Regions from separate parts of the Luteimonas galliterrae genome, predicted to be linked through region 3. Evidence: predicted binding sites of a transcription regulator. Region 3 holds the regulator's gene; each other region holds the start of a gene.
What was found. The regulator sigma-54, encoded in region 3, starts transcription at its own class of promoters, with help from an activator protein. The targets are predictions, from matches to a motif close to TGGCACGNGCNTTGC.

Region 1: the regulator sigma-54 is predicted to act here: its motif matches at 1,564-1,578, upstream of pgaA (poly-beta-1,6 N-acetyl-D-glucosamine export porin PgaA).
Region 2: the regulator sigma-54 is predicted to act here: its motif matches at 1,457-1,471, upstream of glnA (type I glutamate--ammonia ligase).

What each region holds. Positions count from the first base shown of each region.
Region 1 covers NZ_JAMBEP010000001.1:989,036-992,308, reverse strand. Annotated here, with positions in the region: gene pgaA (poly-beta-1,6 N-acetyl-D-glucosamine export porin PgaA) at 1-1,479, opposite strand, end outside; tRNA gene M2650_RS04485 (tRNA-Pro) at 1,679-1,755, opposite strand; gene hisS (histidine--tRNA ligase) at 2,054-3,273, shown strand, end outside.
Region 2 covers NZ_JAMBEP010000004.1:19,486-22,758, reverse strand. Annotated here, with positions in the region: gene glnA (type I glutamate--ammonia ligase) at 13-1,422, opposite strand; gene M2650_RS14420 (undecaprenyl-diphosphate phosphatase) at 1,794-2,597, shown strand; gene M2650_RS14415 (benzoate/H(+) symporter BenE family transporter) at 2,594-3,273, shown strand, end outside.
Region 3 covers NZ_JAMBEP010000002.1:170,525-173,797, reverse strand. Annotated here, with positions in the region: gene M2650_RS11480 (PTS sugar transporter subunit IIA) at 1-37, opposite strand, end outside; gene hpf (ribosome hibernation-promoting factor, HPF/YfiA family) at 54-380, opposite strand; gene M2650_RS11470 (RNA polymerase factor sigma-54) at 560-1,993, opposite strand; gene lptB (LPS export ABC transporter ATP-binding protein) at 2,038-2,757, opposite strand; gene lptA (lipopolysaccharide transport periplasmic protein LptA) at 2,757-3,273, opposite strand, start outside; gene lptC (LPS export ABC transporter periplasmic protein LptC) at 3,268-3,273, opposite strand, start outside.

The sequences.
Region 1 (3,273 bases), on a different contig from region 3:
CAGATCGAAGGCGATGCCGGTGCCGTCGACGGCCTGCCCCGGACCTGATCCGGTATCGAAGGCGTGATTGGCTTGCAGGTGCCAGCTCAGCCGGTCGAAGCCGTAGCGCAGACCGACGGCCGCGCGGCGATCGTGCACGGTCGCACCGTCGAATTCCGCGGAGCGGTCCGCACTGCTTGCGGTCAGTCGCCAGCGGTCGTCGTGCAGCGGGCTCGCCACTTCGAAACCGTAGATCGCATCGCGGCTGCCCAGAGGCGACGCGCTGCTGCCATCGCCATCGCCGCGCCCGGCGCCGGCGAATACGCGCCATTGCCAGCCCTGATGCAGGTTCCAGAGCTTGTCGGCCTGCTTGACCGACAGCGCATCGCCGTGCGTGGCGACCAGATCCCGATGGATCGGACGCGCCAAGTCGCTGCGCTGCAACGCCATGAGCGTTTCCACCTGGCCGACGCGGCCCTGGATGCTGAGCGGGTCGAGGGTGGTCGCCATGCGGTGGCGCTCCAGCGCGCGCGTATTCCAGCCGCGACGTTCGTACACGGTGCCCAGCGACGACTGCAGGCCGTCGTTGTTGGGCGCGATCGCGGCCAGCGGTTCCAGCATGGCCTGCGCGCCGGCCAGGTCTTCGCCGTAGGAGCGCGCCATCGCGTAGTTGGTTTCGGCTTCGTAGCGTTTCCAGTTGGCGTAGGGGCGAGGCGAGCCGTCGGCGTAAGGCCAGGGAGGATTGGCGTCGACCAGGGACTCGAACGCGGGCAGGGCCAGGTCGAAGCGCTCGCTTTCCATCAGCGCATAGGCATGCTGTACCTGCAGGTCGATGTTGCCGGGATCCGCTGCCGTGGCGGCTTCGAATGCGGCCGCGGCTTCCTCGGGCCGCTGCAGCGCCATCATCGAATCGCCGACGACGGCCATCGTGTAGCCGGGAACCGCTTGGCCCTGCTGTTCGAGGCGCGCGTATTCGTCGACCACTTCTTGGTGCCTGGCGAGCCGATTCAGCAGGTCCAGGCGGTCCAGGCGCAGACGCAAGGGAAGGGTGGCCGGATCGAGGCCGGCCCGTCCCAGATAGTCGCTGGTCGCGCGGTCGGTCGCGTGCGCCTCGTCCAGCAGATGCTTCTCGTCGGCCACGTAAATCCGGCTCCACGAGGTCATGCGCGCGAGCCGGTCGGCTTCTATTCGCTGCGCTTCCTCGGCGCTGAACAGCGCGGGGCGGGCCCGGTACAGCGTCCAGGCGCGATGACGCGCACCGATTTCCGACAAGGTGTTCACACGCAATACGTACAGCGTGTCGTCGTTGGGGTAAGCCGCCGCGGACCGCTCGATCAGCGCCAATGCGGATAGCCACTGGCGCTGGTCCCGCAGCGCGCGTATTTCGGCCAACGAGCTGCTGAGGTCTGCGTTGCGCGGCGTGTCGGATATGGCCGCTGCAGGGCAGATTGAAGACGCGCACGCTATGAGCAGTGCCAGCGCCAAAGGCGCCGGACGCATGATCGACATTGGTATCCCCCTGTACGCTCAAAGAACGAGCGGCCAACATGTTATGTGATTTACGTCACAGTTTGTTGACTCTTCGCAAGGGGCGTGCCAATAATTTAATCTGGGTAAAATAAGCTACGAAGACAAAAAAGCCCACGCTCGTTGGGTGCGACCAACAACGGTGGGCGATAGGGGGAGTTACGGAGATCAATGGTCGGGGAGACAGGATTCGAACCTGCGACCTCTACGTCCCGAACGTAGCGCTCTACCAGACTGAGCTACACCCCGACAGGTGAGCCGCGCATTGTAGTGATTGGGGCGGGGGCGGGGCAATAGCTGCCGGCGTCCATCGATGCGAAGCGCGCCATTGCGGCTAGCTTTTCCTCCCCCTTTGCGAGGAGGATGCCCGCAGGGCAGGAGAGGGGAGCGCGAGCGCAGCGAAGCGTGCTTTGCTCTCACTGCCACATGGCGCGAAAAGCCGGCCCTCTCCCTGGCCTTCGGCCTGCCCCTCTCCCATAAAGGGAGAGGGAAAAGCGCTGCGCCGCTACACTGTGCGGATTCTTTGCAAGCGTTCCGGAGTCTCCGCTTGATCAAGCCCCGCACCCCGCCCGGCGTCATGGAGCTGCTGCCCCGCGACCAGATCGCGTTCCAGCGCATGCTGGACACGATCCGCCTGACTTTCGAGCGCTTCGGCTTCCTGCCGGTGGAAACCCCGGTGATGGAGCTGTCGGAGGTGCTGCTGACCAAGTCCGGCGGCGAGACCGAGCGGCAGGTTTACTTCGTCCAATCGACCGGCGCCCTGGAAAAGGGCGGCGAAGGCACGCCCGAATTGGCCCTGCGTTTCGACCTGACCGTGCCGCTGGCGCGTTACGTGGCCGAGCACGAACACGAACTCGCGTTCCCGTTCAGGCGCTACCAGATGCAGCGCGTCTATCGCGGCGAGCGCGCCCAGCGCGGGCGTTTCCGCGAGTTCTACCAGTGCGACATCGACGTGATCGGCAAGGATTCGCTGTCGATCCGCCACGACGCCGAAATCCCGGCCGTGATCCAGGCCGTGTTCGAGGCGCTCGCGATCGGCGACTTCACCATCCAGCTCAACCACCGCAAGCTGTTGCGCGGCTATTTCGAAGGCCTAGGCATAGAAGGCGAACATCAGATCGCCGTGCTGCGCGAGATCGACAAGCTCGACAAACGCGGCGAGGAAGCGGTGCGCGCGACGCTGGCCGGCGAGGGCTTCGGCCTGGCCGCCGGTGCGATCGCCAAGCTGATGGCGTTCTCGCAAGTGCGTTCGCGCGGCCACGATGATGCGCTGGCCAAGCTCGCCGCGCTCGGCGCCGGCACCGTTCTGTTCGAAGAAGGGCGCGACGAGCTGCGCGAAGTGCTGCAGCGGCTCAAGGCGATGGGTGTGCCGGAATCGCGCTACGCCATCAACCTGTCGATCGCGCGCGGCCTGGATTACTACACCGGCCTGGTCTACGAGACGACGCTCGATGCGCACCCGCAGATCGGCTCGATCTGCTCGGGCGGCCGTTACGAGAACCTGGCCAGCCATTACACCAAGTCCAAGCTGCCCGGCGTGGGCATCTCGATCGGTTTGACCCGGTTGTTCTGGCAGTTGCGCGAGGCGGGTGTGATCGCCACGGCGGAGAGTTCGGTCGATGTGTTGGTGACCTTGCTCGACGATGAAGGCCTGGATCACGCGCTGTCGCTGTCGCAGCATCTGCGCGCGGCCGGCCTGAACGTCGAAACCCAGCTCGAACCGCGCAAGCTGGCCAAGCAGCTGCAATACGCCGACCGCGCCGGCAT
Region 2 (3,273 bases), on a different contig from region 3:
CAGAAATCCAAATCAGATCGCGTAGTACATCTGGTACTCGAGCGGATGCGTGGCGGCGCGGAACGCGGTCACTTCCTTCATCTTCAGCGCGATGTAGCCGTCGATGAAGTCGTCGGTGAACACGCCGCCGGCCTTGAGGAACTCGCGATCCTTGTCCAGCGCTTCCAGCGCCTGGTCGAGCGAATGGCACACGGTCGGGATGCCCTTCTCCTCTTCCGGCGGCAGGTCGTACAGGTCCTTGTCGCTCGGGCCGCCCGGATCGATCTGGTTCTTGATGCCGTCCAGGCCGGCCATCATCAGCGCGGCGAAGATCAGGTAGCCGGAATTCATCGGATCGGGGAAGCGGATCTCGATGCGGCGCGCCTTCGGATTGGCGACGTACGGAATGCGGCACGAGGCCGAACGGTTGCGCGCCGAATAGGCCAGCATCACCGGCGCTTCGAAGCCCGGCACCAGGCGCTTGTACGAGTTGGTGGTCGAGTTGGCGAACGCATTGATCGCGCGCGCGTGCTTGAAGATGCCGCCGATGTACCACAGCGCCATCTGGCTCAGGCCGCCGTAGCCGTCGCCGCTGAACAGGTTCACCCCTCCCTTGGCCAGGGACTGGTGCACGTGCATGCCGCTGCCGTTGTCGCCGACGATGGGCTTGGGCATGAAGGTCGCGGTCTTGCCGTTGCGGAAGGCGACGTTCTTGATGATGTACTTCATGGTCAGCAGCTCGTCGGCCTTCTTGACCAGCGAGTTGAATTTGGTGCCGATCTCGCACTGGCCGGCGTTGGCCACTTCATGGTGGTGCACTTCCACTTCGATGCCCACCTGCTCCAGGGTCTTGCACATCTCGGCGCGCATGTCGTGCAGCGAGTCGAGCGGCGCGACCGGGAAATAGCCGCCCTTGATGCCGGGGCGATAACCGCTGTTGCCGCCATCGTATTCCTTGGCCGAGTTCCAATGCGCTTCTTCCGAATCGATGTGGAAGAAGGTGTGGCCCATCTCGTTGGCGTAGCGCACCGAATCGAAGATGAAGAATTCCGGCTCAGGGCCGAAGAAGGCCTGGTCGGCGATGCCGCTGGCTTTCAGATAGGCCTCGGCGCGCTTGGCGACGCCGCGCGGATCGCGGCCGTAGGCTTGCATCGTGGCCGGGTCGAGCACGTCGCAAACCAGCACGAGCGTGGGATCGGCGGTGAACGGGTCGAGGAAGGCGGTCGACGGATCGGGCAGCAGCACCATGTCCGACTCGTTGATGCCCTTCCAGCCGCTGATCGAGGAGCCGTCGAACATCTTCCCGTCCTCGAACAGGCCGGGCTCGATGATCGACTTGGGGAAGGTGACGTGGTGCTGCACGCCGCGCATGTCTGCGAAGCGCAGGTCGACGAATTCGACCTTGTGGTCCTTCATGAGTTTTTCGACGTTGTCGTAAGACATGGCACGGCCTTGGGTTGGGATACCCACTGCTATCGCAAGCCCCGTGCCAAAGAATAAAATATTGATTTTTATGAATTATTTTGAATGAAAATGCAGTAATCGCACCAAATTAGTGCGCCATTGTCAGTGTTGGCATCGTCATGGTGCAAACAGCCAATCGGCTATGCTGCGCCAGCGACGCGCTGTAGAGCGGAGCTTGCTCCGCTGCTTTAGTTCTTCGTAGGAGCGGCTTTAGCCGCGAGCTTTCCACCAAGACCTTCGGACCGGAAAAGCTCGCGGCTAAAGCCGCTCCTACAAAAGCGCAGGCGCAGAGCTGCGGGGCAAGCCCCGCTCTACAAAAACAAAACCGTTTCGGAGCCGTCTTTCGCCCCATGACCGACCTGCTGGCCGCCCTGCTACTGGGCATCATCGAAGGCATCACCGAATTCCTGCCCATCTCCAGCACCGGCCATCTGCTGATCGCCGAGCATTGGCTGGGACGGCGCTCGGACTTGTTCAACATCTCGATCCAGGCGGGCGCGATCCTGGCGGTGGTGCTGATCTACCGGCAACGTTTGTGGCAATTGCTGGTCGGTTTTCGCGACAAGCAGAACCGCGATTACGCGCTGAAGCTGGCGGTCGCCTTCGGCTTCACCGCAGCTGGCGGCCTGCTGGTGAAAGCGGCCGGCTGGGTACTGCCCGAAACCGTCGCACCGGTGGCCTGGGCGCTGATCCTGGGCGGCATCTGGATGATCGCGGCCGAGCAACTGGCGGCCAAGCGTGCGGAGAAACTCGGCGAGCGCAGCGAAATTTCCTGGACCGCGGCGGTACTGGTCGGCATCGCCCAGGTCGTTGCGGGCGTATTTCCTGGCACATCGCGGTCGGGCGCGACGATCTTCGTCGCGCTGCTCGCCGGCACCACGAACCGCGCGGCCGCCACCGAGTTCGCCTTCCTGGTCGGCATCCCGACCATGTTCGCCGCGACCGGCTACGAGCTCGTCGACGTCATGCGCAACGGCGGCGCGGCGCACGAGAACTGGGGCGAGCTGGGGATCGCATTCGTCGCATCGGCCGTCACCGCCTTCATCGCGGTGAAATGGTTGCTGCAATACATCCAGAGCCATCGCTTCACGGCGTTCGCGGTGTACCGCTTCGTGCTCGGCATCGCCTTGCTGTTGCTGGTGCCGGCTCAGTGAACGAACACGCGCCAGGCGGCGCCTCGCGTTACCTGCGCGATCTGTCGCTGTCGGCGATCGTCGCCGGCTTCGTCACCGTGCTGGTCGGCTTCGCCAGTTCGGCGGTGATCGTGTTCCAGGCGGCGCAGTCGCTGGGCGCCTCGCCTGACGAGATCAGCTCGTGGATCTGGGCGCTCGGCCTGGGCATGGGCATCACCTGCATCGGCCTGTCGCTGCGCTACCGCGTGCCGGTGGTGACGGCATGGTCGACGCCGGGCGCGGCGATGCTGATCACCACCACGTCGGGCTTGCCGCTGTCGCAAGCGATCGGCGCGTTCGTGCTGTGCGCGCTGCTGATCCTGGTCGCCGGCTTCAGCGGCTGGTTCGAGCGCGGCATGCGCAAGATTCCGCTCTCGCTGGCCTCGGGCATGCTGGCCGGCGTGCTGTTGCGTTTCGGGCTCGACGCTTTCGTGGCCATGCAGTCGCAGCTGGCGATGGCCTTGGCCATGCTCGTCGCTTACTTGTGCGGACGGCGCTGGTTTCCGCGATATGCGGTGATCGCCACGCTGCTGGTCGGCATCGCCATCGCTGCGGGCATGGGCACGCTGCGCCTGGACCAGGTGCATCTGCAGCTGGCGCGGCCGATCTTCACGATGCCGTCGCTGTCGCTAGCCGCGGTGTTCGGCATCGCGCTGCC
Region 3 (3,273 bases):
CGATCCGGTCCGCGGTCAGCAATGAGGCGAGCGGCATGGCCGATGGCGATCCGTCAGCCGAAATCGCCGCTGCGCGCGATGCCGTCGCCGCGGCGGTGTTCGACCAGCTTCTTCTTGTGCTTGACCAGCAGGCGGTCGAGCTTGTCGGCGAGCAGGTCGATGGCGGCGTACATGTCGATGGCGTTGGCGTCGGCATGCAGGGTGCGGCCGGCCAGATTGACTGTGGCTTCGGCGCGATGGTCGGGTTTGTCGATGCTGAGCTGGGTGCGTACGTCGAACGGCTGGTCGAAATGCCGCTCCAGGCGGGCGAGCTTGGTTTCGACGTAATCGCGCAGGGCCGGCGTGATTTCGATTTGCTGGCCGTGGGTTTCGATGCGCATCGGGACCTCCTGCTTGTTGTTGACTGCGTGGGTGTGCCTTGGACACCGCTTCGGCGGGACACCATCACGGCATGGGAGTCGCGATGGTGGGCCAAGGCCCACCCTACGTGCCCAGCTTCGCCGATAGGCAGCAAGGCTAGGGTGAAACCTAGGTTAAGCCAAAAGACCATCGGTCGGCATCAGCCGATCCGGATGCGTTCATGGGAGGAGGGGATGTGCATCGCCTCGCGGTATTTTGCCACGGTGCGGCGCGCGACCGGCACGCCGGCGGCCTTCAGCGACAGCGCCAGACTGGCGTCGGACAAGGGTTTGCGCGGGTTTTCGCCCTGGATCAGTTCGCGGATCATGGCCTGGATGGCGGTGCTGGAGGCGCCGCCGCCGCCCTCGGTGTCGATGCCCGAAGCGAAGAAGGCGCGCAACGGCACCGTGCCGCGCGGCGTGCGCACGTATTTGCGCGCGATCGCGCGCGATACGGTCGATTCGTGCAGGCCGACTTCGCCGGCGACCTCGCGCAGGGTCAGCGGGCGCAGCGCCTGTTCGCCGAATTCCAGGAAACCCGATTGCTGGCGCACCAGGCAGCGCATCACCTTGAGCAGGGTTTCGCCGCGCGCCTCGATGCTGCGCAGCAGCCAGCGCGCTTCCTGCAGCCGGCCGCGCAGATAGCCGGCGTCCGCTTGCGAGGCGCCGCCGATCATGCGTTCGTAACCGCGGTGGATCGATACCCGCGGCGAATAGTTGTGCGCCAGCGCGGTGCGCCAGACGCCGTGTTGGCGCCACACCACGCAATCGGGCGTGACATAGGTGTCGTTGGCCATGCCGCCGATCTGTGCGCCCGGCCGCGGGTCGAGCGAGCGCAAGGCCTGCACGGCCAGGGTCACTTCTGCGGAATCGCAGCCCAACTCGTGCGCGAGGCCTTCGATGCCGACCTTGGGCAGGCGCTCGATCGGGCCTGCGGCGATCCGCAGCGCCAGTGCTTTGCCCGGGGTTTCGTCCGGCAACAACGCCAGTTGCAGCGTCAGGCATTCGCCCAGCGAACGCGCGCCGACGCCGGCCGGGTCGAAGCGTTGGATCTGGCACAGCACGGCGAGGATTTCCTCGTTGCTGGCGTGGACGTCGGGGCGCAGGCTTTCGGCGATGGCTTCGATCGGTTCGCGCAGATAGCCGTCGCCGTCGAGCGCGTCGATCAGCATCGCGCCGATGCGCCGATCGCGCAGCGAGAGGTGGGTCAGGTGCAGTTGCCAGAGCAGGTGGTCGCTGAGCGTTTCCGGCTCGGCGACGCGTTCGGCGGCATCGTCGTGCTCGTCGTCGCGGTCGGAGGAGGGGCCGATGCGTTCGCGCCAGGCCTCTTCGCCGATCGTCCAAGGCTCATCGGCTTCCTGGGCCGCAGCCGGAGCTTCGGTGGCGTCGCCATTGCCCATGCGGTCGCCGTCGGACACGGCGATTTCCGGGGGCGTGGCCTCGTCGGTCCAGTCGAGCAGGGGGTTGCTCTCCACGGCCGCCGCGATTTCCGCCTCCAGTTCGGCCGCCGACATCTGCAACAGCTGGATGGCCTGACGCAATTGCGGCGTCATCACCAACTGTTGCGACAGGGAGGTCTGCAGTCTGGGCTTCATATCCATAACAGACAACGCATCCGGGCGGGCCCGGCGGCCGTGCGTTACAGGCGGAAACCTTCTCCGAGGTAGACGCGGCGGACATCCGGGTTCGACAGCAGCGCGTCCGGAGCCCCCTGCGCGAGCACGCCGCCTTCATGCAGGATATACGCGCGGTCGCAAATGCCCAAGGTCTCGCGGACGTTGTGGTCGGTGATCAGCACGCCGATCCCGCGGGCCTTGAGATGGCTGACGATACGTTGTATATCGCCCACCGAGATCGGGTCCACGCCCGCGAAAGGCTCGTCGAGCAGCATCAGCCGCGGACGGGCGGCCAGCGCGCGCGCGATCTCGACCCGGCGCCGTTCGCCGCCGGACAGGCTGGCGCCGATCTGCTCGGCCACATGGCCCACCTGCAGTTCGTCCATCAGGCTTGCCAGCTCTCGCTCGCGGCCGTCGGAATCGAGATCGTTGCGCAGCTCCAGCACCAGGCGCAGGTTGTCGGCCACGGTCAGCTTGCGGAATACCGAGGGTTCCTGCGGCAGATAGCCCACGCCCAGCTTGGCGCGGGTGTACATCGGTTCGGTGGTGATGTCGCGGCCGTCGAGCACGATCTCGCCGGCGTCGGCCGGCACCAGCCCCACGATCATGTAGAAGCAGGTGGTCTTGCCCGCGCCGTTGGGGCCTAGCAGGCCGACCACTTCGCCGGCGTCCAGCGTCAGCGCGAAATCGCGCACCACTTCGCGCGAACGGTAGGTTTTGCGCAGTCCGCGCGCGACCAGCATTACTTCTTCCCTTGAGCGGGCTGGGCCTGCGCGGACTTGGGCATGATCGTGGTCTTGACCCGGCCGCCGCTGCCGTCGCCGCCGCTGTCGATGCGGCCGGTCTTCATGTTGTAGCTGATCCGCGGGCCGCTGGTGCTGCCGCGCGGCTGCTCCACGAAGGCGTTGCCGATCAGCACGATGTTTTCGCCGATCATGTCGTAATCGATCTTGTCGGCGCGAGCGGTCATCGGCGAGCCGTCGTCCATCTGCTGTTTCATCACCACCGGCGCGCCGGTGAACACGACGCGGCTGGCTTCGCCGTTCTTCAGCGTGACTTCGGCGCGCTGCGATCGGATGTCCAGCGAACCCTGCTGGATCTGCACGTTGCCGCTGATCACGTTGACGCTGTTGTCGGTGTAGGTGCCGGCCTGCTGGTCCGACGAGATGTTCATCGGCTGGTTGCGGTCGGTGGTCTTGGCCGCGACCGAGGCGACGGAAGCCGCCGCCAGCATGGCGCAGAGCAGGGCGAGGCTAACG